3 regions of the Nonomuraea sp. bgisy101 genome follow, and region 1 is predicted to be linked to each of the others. Evidence: riboswitches for the same ligand, from Rfam matches in the RefSeq annotation. Region 1 holds a riboswitch; each other region holds the start of a gene.

Region 1 (4,051 bases):
GCGACCGTCCGCAGGCTGCTCGGCGACCCCGACCTCGACGCGGAGGGGGTGGCCGAGCTGCGCGGCATCATCGAGGGCAGCGGCGCGCTCAAGGCGTGCGAGGAGATGATCGGCACGTACCTGGAGGAGGCACTGACCTCGCTCGACGACGCGCCGATCACCGCCGAGGCCCGTGCGGCGCTGGCCGAGCTGGCGGTGGCCGCCACCACGCGCAAGACCTGAGCGGCCCCGCTACGACGCCAGCCGCTTGGCGAACTCGGCGGCGGCCGCCCCCGGGTCGTCGGCCTCGGTGATCGCCCTGACGACCACGACGCGGCTCACGCCGTAGGACCTGACCTCGTCCAGGTTGTCGAGGTCGATGCCGCCGATGCCGAACCATGGACGGTCACCGAGCGTCGCCGCGTACCTGAGCAGGTCGGGGCCGGGCGCCGGCCGTCCCGGTTTCGTCGGGGTGGGCCAGATCGGACCGCAGCAGTAGTAGTCGACGCCCTCCTCGACGGCGGCGGCGGAGGCCTCCCCCGCCGCATGGGTGGACCTGCCGATGAGGATGTCGTCGCCGAGAATCTCCCGCGCGACGGTCACCGGCAGGTCGTCCTGGCCGAGGTGGAGGATGTCGGGCCTGGCCGCGAAGGCGAGGTCCGCCCTGTCGTTGACCGCCATGAGCTTGCCGTGGCGGTCGCACGCGTCGCGGAAGACCTCGAGCAGCGCGAGCTCCTCGCGCGCCTCCAGGCCCTTCTCCCTGAGCTGGACGATGTCGACCCCGTTGCTCAGCACCGCGTCGAGGAAGTCGGCCAGGTCGCCGCGCTCCCTCCTGCCGTCGGTGCAGAGGTAGAGCCTGGCCTCAGAAACCGAGCGCCTGGGCACGCCGCTTGACCTCGGTGTGGCGACCGGCCTTGATCGCGTCGATGGGCGAGCCGGGCAGGGACTCGTCGGGAGTGAACAGCCAGCGCATCGCCTCGACGTCGTCGTAACCCGCGTCCAGCAGGAGCATGAGCGTGCCGGACAGGCCCTTCACCACGTCCTTGCCGTCGAGGAACACCGCTGGGACCTGAGGGCCGCCGGAGCCCCGCCGTACGCCGAGGAGCTTGTGGTCCTTCAGGAGCTGCTTGGCCCGCCCGATCGTGAGGTCGAGGCGGTCGGCCACTTCGGGGAGCGTCAGCCACTCACCCACGAGCTGGTCCGTTTCCCGGTCTATCTGCGCAACAGAAAGCGTCACGAATCCACCACTACCACATCGCATCCATCTTCAAACTACACAGTCACGTATCGCGACCTCGGGATCTTCCAGTCTGAGGGGGTCCATGCGCTGCCCTGACTCGATGATCCTCCGGCCCTGGACGAGGTCGCGGGGCTTGTTGACCGTCAGCACCCCCGCGAGCCTGTCTTCGTCTGTCAACCAGCAGACCGACCACTTGGCCGCCGTGGGATCGCCACGGCGCAGCAGGCGCGCGCCCGCGTGGTGGCCCGCGTACTGCACCATGTGGCCGAACTGCTCCGACCAGAAGTACGGGACCGGATCGTACACGGCGTCGTCGCCCAGCAGCGTCGCCACGGCGACCTCGGGGGCGTTGAGCGCGGTGTCCCAGTGCTCCACCCGCAGTCTGGTGTGGAAGCGGCGCGACCACCACGCGGCGCAGTCGCCGACGGCGACGACGTTCGGCAGGGAGGTCCTCAGGTGCTCGTCGGTGACGACCCCGTTGTGCAGGTCGATGTCGGAGCCCGCGAGCCACTCGACCGCCGGGCGGACGCCGATGCCCGCCACCACCACGTCGGCCTCGACGAAACCGCCGTTGACCAGCGACACCCCTCCCTCGTCGACGGAGGCGACCATGGTGTCGAGCCGTAGGTCCATCCCCTCGTACCAGGGGATGGTGTCGGCGCCCACCTCGCGGCCGACCACGTGCGAGAGCGGCGTGGGACCCGCCTCCAGGACCGTGATCTCGCAGCCCGCCCTGCGCGCGGCCGTGGCCACCTCGGCGCCGATCCAGCTCGCCCCGATGATCGTGACCTTGGCGTTCTCGACCAGCAGGGCGCGCAGGGTCAGGGCGTCGTCGAGGGTGCGCAGCACGTGCTGGCGGCCCTCGCCGTGGAGCCTGATCGGCTCGGCTCCCGTGGCGATGACCAGGCCGTCGTAGGAGATCTCGCCCTCGGTCGTCTCCACCACGCCGTCGCGCAGCCCCTTGGCCGACACCCCCGGCCTGTGCTCCACGTCCATGGCGTCGAGATCGGAGTCGACGAAGCTGGAGTCGGCGGTGCCGAGCAGCACGGCCTTCGACAGGGGCGGACGGTCGTAGGGCCGGTGCCGCTCCTCCCCGATCAGCGTGATCCTGCCGCTGAATCCGCGAGACCTGAGGGCCTCGACGCTGCGTATGCCTGCCAGTCCCGCGCCCACAACCACGACATGATTCACGCTCATGACCTTAACCAATCCACCGCCGGCGACCAGGGTCCGGGCCATGAGTAGGCTTGTTCGGAGAAGACGCGCGGGAGTCCGGCCGTACCGGGCTGAGAGGAAGGCTTCGAAGGGCCTTCGACCGCAAGACACCTGATCCGGATCATGCCGGCGAAGGGAGCGAGATGGATCTGATCGTGGGCGGCGGCGTGGTGGGCCTGTCCGTCGCCTGGCGTCTGGCCCGCTCGGGCGCCCGGGTCACGGTGATCGACCCGGCCCCGGCCTCGGGCGCCTCTCACGCGGCCGCCGGCATGCTGGCCCCGGTCAGCGAGGTGTCCTACACCGAGGAGCCGCTGCTCAGGCTGGGGCTGGCGGCCCTCGAACGCTGGCCCGCCTTCGCCGCCGAGCTGGAGGCCGACAGCGGGCTCGCCCTCGACTACCGCACGCAGGGCACCATGGACCTCGCCTTCGGCGCCGACGACATGGCGGCGCTCGAGGAGCTGGCGGCGTTCATGGACAAGCTCGGGCTGCCGGTGCGGCGGCTGACGGGGCGCGAGTGCCGCCGCCTGGAGCCGATGCTGGCGCCGTCGGTCAGAGGTGGCGTGCTCGCCGAGGGCGACGCGTGGGTGGACCCCAGGCGCGTCACCGCGGCCCTGCTGGCCGCCCTGGAGCGGTCCGGCGTCCCTGTGGAACGGCGGCGCGTGACAGAGCTGGTCCGCGACGGCACGGCCGTGGTGGGCGTACGGCTGGCCCCTGACGAGAAGACGGGCGCCGGCGACGTCGTGCTCGGCGACCGGGTCGTGCTGGCGGCGGGCGCGTGGAGCGGCGGCCTGGCCGGCCTGCCCGTGCGCCCTGTCAAGGGCCAGATCATGCGCCTGCGCTCGCCCTCCCCTCTGCTGGGCAGATGCGTGCGCGGCATGGTCCACGGCTCGCCCGTCTACCTGGTGCCGCGCGGTGACGGCGAGCTGGTCGTCGGCGCCACCCAGGAAGAGCTCGGCTTCGACACCCGGGTGACGGCCGGCGGCCTGTACGAGCTGCTGCGCGACGCGAGGGAACTGGTCCCCGGCGTCACCGAGCTGCAGGTGGCCGACATCGAGGCGGGCCTGCGGCCGTGCACCCCCGACAACCTGCCGCTCATCGGCCCGTACGGCCCCGGCCTCACCCTGGCCACCGGACACCACAGGGGCGGCGTGCTGCTGTCCCCTCTCACCACCGCGCTCCTCCAGGGCGAGGAGGGCGACCTGGCCGCCCTGTGCTCGCCGCAGCGGTTCCAGACAGCCGGACAAGGAAGTATCTGATGCACGTGACGATCAACGGGGCCGCGCACGACGTGCCCGACGGCACCACCGTGGCCCAGGCCGTCCAGCGGCTGACGTCCCAGACCACGGGCGTGGCCGTGGCGGTCAACGACGAGGTGGTCACCAGGGGTACGTGGGCGACCACGGCGCTGGCCGACCGCGACAGGATCGAGATCCTCACGGCGGTGCAGGGTGGATGAGCTGATCATCGCCGGAGAGAAGTTCTCCTCCAGGCTCATCATGGGCACCGGAGGCGCGCCCTCCCTCGAGGTGCTCGACCAGGCGCTGGTCGCCTCCGGCACCGAGCTGACCACCGTCGCCATGCGCCGCCTCGACCCCGGCGCCAGGGGCTCGGTCCTCG
Region 2 (4,051 bases), on a different contig from region 1:
GTGCGCCCGCTGGCGCAGCACCTCCTGGTAGGCCATGGCGTTGCCGACCGCGATGCCCGCGTGACCCGCCAGCAGCTCCAGCAGTTCCAGCTCGACGTGCCCCGGTTTTCGGTCGGCGAACAGGGCGTAGAGCGCTCCATAGGGGCGCCCGCCCACGGCGGCCAGGCCGAGCGCGATCGTGTGCAGTCCTGGTAATGCGGCCCATATGAGATCGTCGAGGCCCGTCGACTCCAGCATCACCGTCTTGCCCGTGCGCATCAGCTTGCCCACGAGGCTGCTGCGCAGGTCGGCGGTGGCGTCCCTGAGCGTCTCCGGCATCTGGTGGGCGCTGACCAGCCGCAGCCGCTCCTTCTCGATGAGCACGAAGCCGCCCGCGTCGGCTCCGGTCAGCTCGGTGAGGCTGGCGGCGATGCGATCGAGTACGGCGGGCAGCTCCAGCTCGGCGTTGATGTCACCGACCACGTCGGTGAGCCTGCGCACCAGCCTGGCCCTGCGCGCCACCCTGTCGCGCGCGGCGACGTCGTCCTCCGTCGGGTGGTGGACGTGCACGTAGCCGACGACGGCGTTGCCCTGGAGCAGGGCGCTGGTGTCGACCCGCACGTCGAGGAGCGTGCCGTCCCTGCGGAAGCGCTTGGTGCGCAGCGAGACCTGGCCGCCCGTGCGAACCCTCTCGAGCACCGCGTTGTGCTCGGCGGTCAGCTCAGCGGGGACGAGCGGCGCGCGCCGCCCGACCATCTCCTCATGGCTCCACCCGAACAACCGCTCCGCCGCAGGATTCCAGACCAGCACGGCCTGGTCCCTGTCGAGCACGACGACCGCGTTGGGGGCGCTGGAGAGTACGGCTGCGGTGATCTCCTCGTCACCCACCTTTCCATAGTGCCGGTGGCGCGGTCGCTCCGTGGCCTGATCCGTCCGATACGCTGCGGGTTATGTCGGCTGGCGAGCTCGATGCCCTGGTGAGGATCACCTCACCCACCTACCGCGCCGAGCGACCGCCGGATGTCGCCATCGGAACCTACGACGGCGCGGTGGGGACGCTCGTGCTCGCGGTGACGGGCAAGGGCGTCGTCGCCTGCAGCTTCGACGACGAGCACGCGGTCTTCGAGCGGGTCTCTCGGGCGGTCGGCGGCCTCGTGGGCCCCGACCCGCGCCGCCTCGACCCGGTGCGGCGCGAGCTCGACGCCTACTTCTCCAGGCGCCTGCGCGCCTTCACCGCCCCCGTCGACCTACAGCTGGCCACACCGTTCGCGCGTACCCTCCTGCAGATGACGATGGCCGTGCCGTACGGCACCGGCACCACCACGCGCGAGCTGGCGGCCCGCATCGGACGGCCGCAGGCGCTCCACGCGGTGGGCAGCGCGCTCAACGGCAACCCGGTGTGCGTGATCGTGCCCTGCCACCGGGTCGCCGATCGCGACGGCTACCCCGGAGGCGCCACCGCGCTCGAACGCCTGCTGCGCGTCGAGGGCTAGCGCCGCCGTACCCGGCCGATGGCCAGGGTGACCAGGCCCGCGACCAGGAAGGCTCCCACGGCCGCGCTCATCCACGGCTGGCGGGTGAAGCCGAGCGCCGCGCGGGCGCCGTCCCAGATCGCCGCCCACCACGGGATCGTGGACGGCGCTGCCAGCAGCCACCACGCGCAGAACCCGAGCGCCCACGGGATGATCATGAGCCAGCGGGAAGGGGCGTTCTCGCTGGTGTCCCAGGTCCTGGCGGTGCCGAGCACGAAGTAGTCGACCACGAGCACGCCGAGCATCGGCACGAACACGGCGCCGATGATGCTGAGGAAGGCGCTGTAGGAGTTGACGTCGACGAGGAGCGCCACGCCGATGGTCAGCACGCCGATCGCCACCGAGAACAGGCGCCGGTCGACGCGGGGCATGAGGTTCTGCAGCGACATGGCCACGGAGTAGACGTTCGCGAACGACTGGTCGGTCTCGCGCAGCACCAGGACGCCGAAGAACAGCGCGCCCAGGGGTGCGGCGACGAACGGGCCGAAGACCGCGGTCGGGTCGTTGAGCACGGCGTCGTGCCCGGCGATCGCGACCGCGTAGACGCCGATGGCCAGGCACGCGACCTGCGCGATCGTGTAGCCGCTCACCACACCGGTGAAGGCGGCCGAGCTGCTGCGCGAGTGCCTGGCGAAGTCGGCGGCCAGCGGCACCCAGGAGACCGACAGCGCGATGACGAAGTCGACGGCGGGAGCGAAGGCGTCCCAGCTGCCGCCGGTCTGCACGGGGGCGCTCTGCAGGAGCGTCACCGCGAACCAGACGGTCGAGATGATCACCCCGACCGTGACGACCCGCCTGATCAGCCTGATCGCGCCGAGCGGGTAGATCGTCAGTCCCGTGGTGATCGCACCCGCGACGACCACCCAGACCGCGTACGGCACGGCGTCACCGAAGATCGCCTGGGCGCCCATGGAGATGACCCACAGCTCGAACGCGCCCCATCCGAGCATCTGGATGATGTTGAGCACGGTCGGGACGTAGGACAGCCTGGCCCCGAACAGGCCTCTGAGCAGCACCATCGCCGGTTTCCCCGTCTGGACGCCGGGGATGGCGGCCAGACCGACCATGGCGGTTCCGACGAGGCTGCCGACGACGGTGGCGGTGACCGCGGCGGTCATGGTCAGCGGGTTGTCGTCGAGCAGCGGATTGATGAGGAAGAGGGCGAAGGAGAAGCCGAGGAGGCTGACCCCGAGGTTGGCCCAGAAGGCGCCCTGGTCGAGGACGCCCAGCGTTCTCGGCGGGGCCTCGTCGAGGGTCAGCGGTACTTCGGCATGCTTCGGATCGACGACGTGCGTCATCACACGCTCCCTACGCCGGCATTACCCGGACAGGTTCATGCGGTCGGCAACAGCGGTAGTTGCCCTCTCAGCCTGGTTGCCCCAAGCTCCCGCGTTCAGTTGATATTCAGAGCTGGGGATGCCCAGCTCGCGGCCCCCATGATGCCCCATAGGCGCGCGTTCGGCCACCCTGGGGTGCCTAGATCCACCTTGCTGGGATAGTCCGTCAACGTCCGCAGAAGTACAGCTACATCCGTGGCGGTAGCTGTACTTTCTGGCTGTACAACAGTGCACCTGAGCAGGTCTTTTGCAGTAAGGCCCGGCGGAGGATGTCGAGGCCATCAGGCCGGAAGAACGGCGCTTCGCTCGTCTCGCTAGCCGCGCTCCGCGCGGATCATGGGCTGAAACACTGGGGGCGTCTCGCCGTGCCCCCCCAGTGTTTCAGCCCATGCGCGAAGCGCTGTTCGACGCGCGAAGCGCCTCTCTCAGGTGTTCCGCCTGAAAGGGGACAGCGGGGACAGCACGTCCCGACAGTGTCCCCGCTCTTGTTCGTATGTTTTCCCTGGTCAACACCCGGTCGGGGACAGCGGGGACAGCGGGGACAGCTTCCTGCCTCGCGTCTCGCAAAGGCCCTGCCAGAACGCATGGCATGGGCGGGCGTGGTGCGAGAAGCTTGGGCACATGGCTGAGCTGACCATGACGGCCCAACGATGGGATGAACTCACCGCGCTCCTGGAGGACGAACAACGGCTCCGAACCGAATATCCCAAGGTGGCTGACTACCTGGATATGGCGGCCAGGCTGACTGGAACCGGCGACGCTCAAACCGACTCAGCCTTTGACCTGCGGTTCGTGCATTACATGACGGCGCCCGAACGCGTCCCAGATGCCCCCGTCCAATGCGATCAACTTTGTCGGTCCGACGATCTACAGTTGCCGTCATCCCCCGACTACAGGGAGTTCACGTGGTGGAACTGCGTTGGCTCATCGGTCGCATCGGCGAGACCTACGACCGCTCGCTCCGTATGACCGGAGAAGCACAACAACTCCTCAGGCAAGCCGGCAAGACAATCCTTCAGTGGGTGCCACCGGGCTACACCGCAGAGGGCAGCGGCGGCAAAGGGGCCGCTGCAAACGTCCCTTGGATCTCCGTCTTCGACCCCGACGAGACTGATACTGCCCGACACGGCATGTACGTGGTGTACCTGTTCGCCCAAGACATGCAGAGCGTCGCGCTCAGCCTGAATCAGGGCGTAACCGAGC
Region 3 (4,051 bases), on a different contig from region 1:
ACGGCCGAGCAGGGTGGGCAGCACCACCGAGGCGGTGCCGCCCGCGCAGTCCACGACGACCTTCATGTCGTTGACGCCCGTCATGTCGACGCAGCGCAGCAGCTCCTGCGCGTAGTCCTCGACCGCTCTGGCTGGGAAGCTCAGCTCGGCGATCTCGCCGGGGAAGGCTCTGCGGAACTCCTGGCGGGAGAAGACGCGTTCCAGCTTGCGCTGTGCGGTGGGGCTGAGGTCGGCGCCGTGGGAGTCCATGAAGACGATGTCGACGCTCTGCGGGTCGCCGGAGGTGGTGCGCAGCGCGATGCCGCCGCTGGCGGGCCTGCGGGAGGTGTGGAAGCGGGCCACGGGCAGCGGCATGGCCTCCAGGTCGAGCACGTCGATGGCGCCCGCGGTCAGCGCGCTGATCACGGCGCGTTTGAGCGCCCTCGCCGCGCGGGAGGAGTCGCGCGAGGTGATGACCTGGTCGCCCTTCTTCAGGGTGGTGGCGTAGGCGCTGGCCAGCCGGACGCAGAGCTCGGGGGTGATCTCGACGTTGACCAGGCCGCTGACGCCGCGGGGGCCGAACAGGCTGCGCTGGCCGCGCGACTCCCAGATGACGCTGGTGTTGACGACCGCGCCCGCCTCGACGGTCTTGAAGGGGTAGACCTTGACGCCGCTGGAGACGTACGCCTCGGCCTCGATGACGCACTCGTCACCGACGACGGCGTTCTCCTCGATGCGGGCGCCGGTCATCAGGTCGGTGTTCTTGCCGATGACGCAGCCGCGCAGGTGGGCGCCCGGACCGATGTAGACGTTGTCGTGGACCACGGCGCGGTGCAGGAAGGCGCCCTCGCGCACGACGGCGTTGCTGCCGAGCACGGTGTACTCGCGCAGCTCGGCGCCCGCCTCGATCTTGACGTAGTCGCCGATGAGCAGCGGGCCCTTGAGCACGGCCTCGGGGTCCACCTCGGCGCCCTCGCCCACCCAGACGCCCGGCGACATCTCGAAGCCGCCGACGTCGAGCTTGACCCGCCCTGACAGCGCGTCCGCCTGGGCCTTCAGGTAGCTCTCGTGGGTGCCGACGTCCTCCCAGTAGCAGTCGGAGACGTAGCCGTAGATGGGCGCGCCGCGTTCGAGCAGGCGGGGGAAGACGTCAGAGGACCAGTCGACGGCCTCTCCCGCGGGGACGTCGTCGAGGACTTCGGGCTCCATGACGTAGATGCCGGTGTTCACCGTGTCGGAGAAGACCTGGCCCCAGGTGGGCTTTTCGAGGAAACGCTGCACCCTGCCCTGATCGTCGACGATGATGATCCCGAACTCGAGCGGGTTGGGGACGCGCGTCAGACCGATAGTGACGAGGGCCGAATTCTCCCGATGAAACCGGATCATGTCCGATAAATCGATATCGGTCAGAGCGTCGCCGGAAATGACGAGGAAGCGGTCGTCGCGGAGTTTGTCGGCGGCGTTCTTGACGCTGCCCGCCGTACCGAGGGGAAGGTCTTCCGTGGCGTAGTGCAGGCGCATGCCCAGTTCGTCGCCGTCGCCGAAGTAGCTGCGCACCAGCGCGGCAAGGAACTGGACCGTGACCACGGTCTCGGTCAGGCCGTGTTTCCGCAGCAACCGGAGCACGTGTTCCATGATCGGGCGGTTGACCACAGGAAGCAGGGGTTTGGGCTGGTTCGCGGTCATCGGCCGCAACCTCGTGCCCTCCCCGCCTGCCATGACGACCGCCTTCACCCGATCACTCCTTCGTCGCAGTTTGCCCGGGTTCGCGCAGCTCCCCCTTGGCAGCGGTGACGAGCTGGCGCACCTGTACCACATACAACACGCCTGCCCACCAGTACAGACCCGTTCCCCAAATGGCGAACGCCCATCCGATAATCCTCGCAATATCGGCATACCAGGAGCCGGTGTGCGAGGCCAGGAAGAGCAGCGGGAAGGCGTACATCAGATTGGCCATGGCCGCTTTGCCAAGAAAATGCACAGGCAGTGCCTTGTAGCCGTATTTGCGGAGCACGGGGAAGAAACATCCGACGAAGATTTCCCGTGCCAGGATGATCGCGACCAGCCACCACGGGATCACCTCCCTGAGCACCAGGCCGAGGAGGGTGGCGAAGACATAGAGCTTGTCGGCGGCCGGGTCGATGAGGCGGCCCAGCCTGCTGGTCTGGTTCCAGGCGCGGGCGATCTTGCCGTCGAGCCAGTCGGTGAACCCCGCCACCATGAGCAGCCCGATCGCCCAGCCGTCCGCCTTGGGTCCGAGAACCAGCCAAAGGAACACGGGCACACCGAGGAGACGCAGGAAGCTCAGCAGGTTAGGAACCGTCCAGATCCGGTCCTCCGCTGACGAAGGGGCGGAAGTTTCGCTCACGCTTGCGACCCTACTGCGTCGCCGACCAGCGCACGCTGCCGCGCCGTGGCCCGATGGATCCGCTCGCGGACCGCCGCGGCATTTCGGGCATCCGAAGAAGCCGGGGGTTGCGCGGCCCCCCGGTGATCGGGTTACGGTTGCGCCGACCAACGCGGGAGCCCGGTGTGACCGGGCTGAGAGGACGGCTACAGCCGCCGACCGCCAGAACCTGCTCCGGGTAATGCCGGCGAAGGGAGTTTGCGCGATGAGTGGCGCGCGTTTTTCCAAGATCTACCAGGGCGATCTCAGGGTCCCGGCACGCCGGATCGAGCTGAGCGACGGCGGATCCTTCACCGTCTACGACACCTCCGGCCCCTACACCGACCCCAGCGTGGAGACCGACGTCACCCGCGGCCTGCGCCCCCTTCGCGAACAGTGGATCCTCGACCGCGGCGACGTCGCCAGGTACGGCGGCCGCCACGTCAAGCCCATCGACGACGGCTACCGCGACCAGGCGGCCTGGAAGCGGGCGGGCGCGAACCTGTTCGCCGGCGAGCGCCGCGACCCCCTCAGGGCCGCGGGCGCGCCCGTCACCCAGCTCGCCTACGCCCGCAGGGGCGTGGTGACCAGGGAGATGGAGTTCGTCGCCGTCAGGGAGGGCGTGGACCCCGAATTCGTCCGCGCGGAGGTGGCCGCGGGCAGGGCGATCATCCCCGCCAACGTCAACCACCCCGAGAGCGAGCCGATGATCATCGGCAGGAACTTCCTCGTCAAGATCAATGCCAACATCGGCAACTCCGCCATCACCTCCTCCGTCGAGGAGGAGGTGGAGAAGATGACCTGGGCCATCCGCTGGGGCGCCGACACCGTCATGGACCTGTCGACGGGCCGCGACATCCACACCACCCGCGAGTGGATCATCCGCAACTCGCCCGTCCCGATCGGCACCGTCCCCCTCTACCAGGCCCTGGAGAAGGTCAACGGGGTCGCCGCGCACCTGTCGTGGGAGGTCTACCGCGACACGCTCATCGAGCAGTGCGAGCAGGGCGTCGACTACGTCACCGTCCACGCGGGGGTGCGGCTGGCGTACGTGCCGCTCACCGTCGGCCGCAAGACGGGCATCGTCTCCCGCGGCGGCTCGATCATGGCGGCATGGTGCCTGGCACACCACCGCGAGAGCTTCCTGTACGAGCACTTCGAGGAGATGTGCGACATCCTCGCCTCCTACGACGTCGCCTTCTCACTGGGCGACGGGCTGCGGCCGGGCTCGATCGCCGACGCCAACGACGAGGCGCAGTTCGCCGAGCTGCGCACGCTGGGCGAGCTCACCAAGATCGCTCACGCGCACGACGTGCAGGTCATGATCGAAGGTCCGGGCCACGTACCGATGCACAAGATCAAGGAGAACGTGGAGCTGCAGCGCGAGCTCTGCGACGACGCCCCCTTCTACACCCTCGGTCCCCTGGTCACCGACATCGCGCCCGGCTACGACCACATCACCTCGGGCATCGGCGCGGCCATGATCGGCTGGTACGGCACGGCGATGCTCTGCTATGTCACCCCGAAGGAGCACCTCGGCCTGCCCGACAAGGACGACGTCAAGACCGGCGTCATCACCTACAAGATCGCCGCGCACGCCGCGGACCTGGCCAAGGGGCACCCGGGGGCGCAGGCGTGGGACGACGCGCTGTCGGATGCGCGGTTCGAGTTCCGGTGGGAGGACCA

Evidence for each region. Region 1 has a riboswitch for thiamine pyrophosphate ahead of thiO (glycine oxidase ThiO). Riboswitches for the same ligand answer to the same signal wherever they lie in the genome.
Region 2: it holds a riboswitch for thiamine pyrophosphate, as region 1 does, so the genes downstream of both, AC3EO4_RS21260 (purine-cytosine permease family protein) here and thiO (glycine oxidase ThiO) in region 1, are expected to answer to the same signal.
Region 3: it holds a riboswitch for thiamine pyrophosphate, as region 1 does, so the genes downstream of both, thiC (phosphomethylpyrimidine synthase ThiC) here and thiO (glycine oxidase ThiO) in region 1, are expected to answer to the same signal.

Annotation. Positions count from the first base shown of each region.
Region 1 is NZ_JBYITD010000001.1:354,997-359,047, reverse strand. Features, by position in the region: gene AC3EO4_RS01710 (polyprenyl synthetase family protein) at 1-222, shown strand, start outside; gene thiE (thiamine phosphate synthase) at 232-864, opposite strand; gene AC3EO4_RS01700 (Rv2175c family DNA-binding protein) at 842-1,216, opposite strand; gene AC3EO4_RS01695 (NAD(P)/FAD-dependent oxidoreductase) at 1,247-2,416, opposite strand; TPP riboswitch at 2,474-2,589, shown strand; gene thiO (glycine oxidase ThiO) at 2,578-3,690, shown strand; gene thiS (sulfur carrier protein ThiS) at 3,690-3,890, shown strand; gene AC3EO4_RS01680 (thiazole synthase) at 3,883-4,051, shown strand, end outside.
Region 2 is NZ_JBYITD010000010.1:288,377-292,427, forward strand. Features, by position in the region: gene AC3EO4_RS21250 (PAS domain S-box protein) at 1-867, opposite strand, end outside; gene AC3EO4_RS21255 (methylated-DNA--[protein]-cysteine S-methyltransferase) at 930-1,472, shown strand; gene AC3EO4_RS21260 (purine-cytosine permease family protein) at 1,469-2,809, opposite strand; TPP riboswitch at 2,800-2,912, opposite strand; gene AC3EO4_RS21265 (MrcB family domain-containing protein) at 3,754-4,051, shown strand, end outside.
Region 3 is NZ_JBYITD010000005.1:163,836-167,886, reverse strand. Features, by position in the region: gene AC3EO4_RS11450 (sugar phosphate nucleotidyltransferase) at 1-1,713, opposite strand, end outside; gene clsA (cardiolipin synthase ClsA) at 1,718-2,347, opposite strand; TPP riboswitch at 2,489-2,599, shown strand; gene thiC (phosphomethylpyrimidine synthase ThiC) at 2,592-4,051, shown strand, end outside.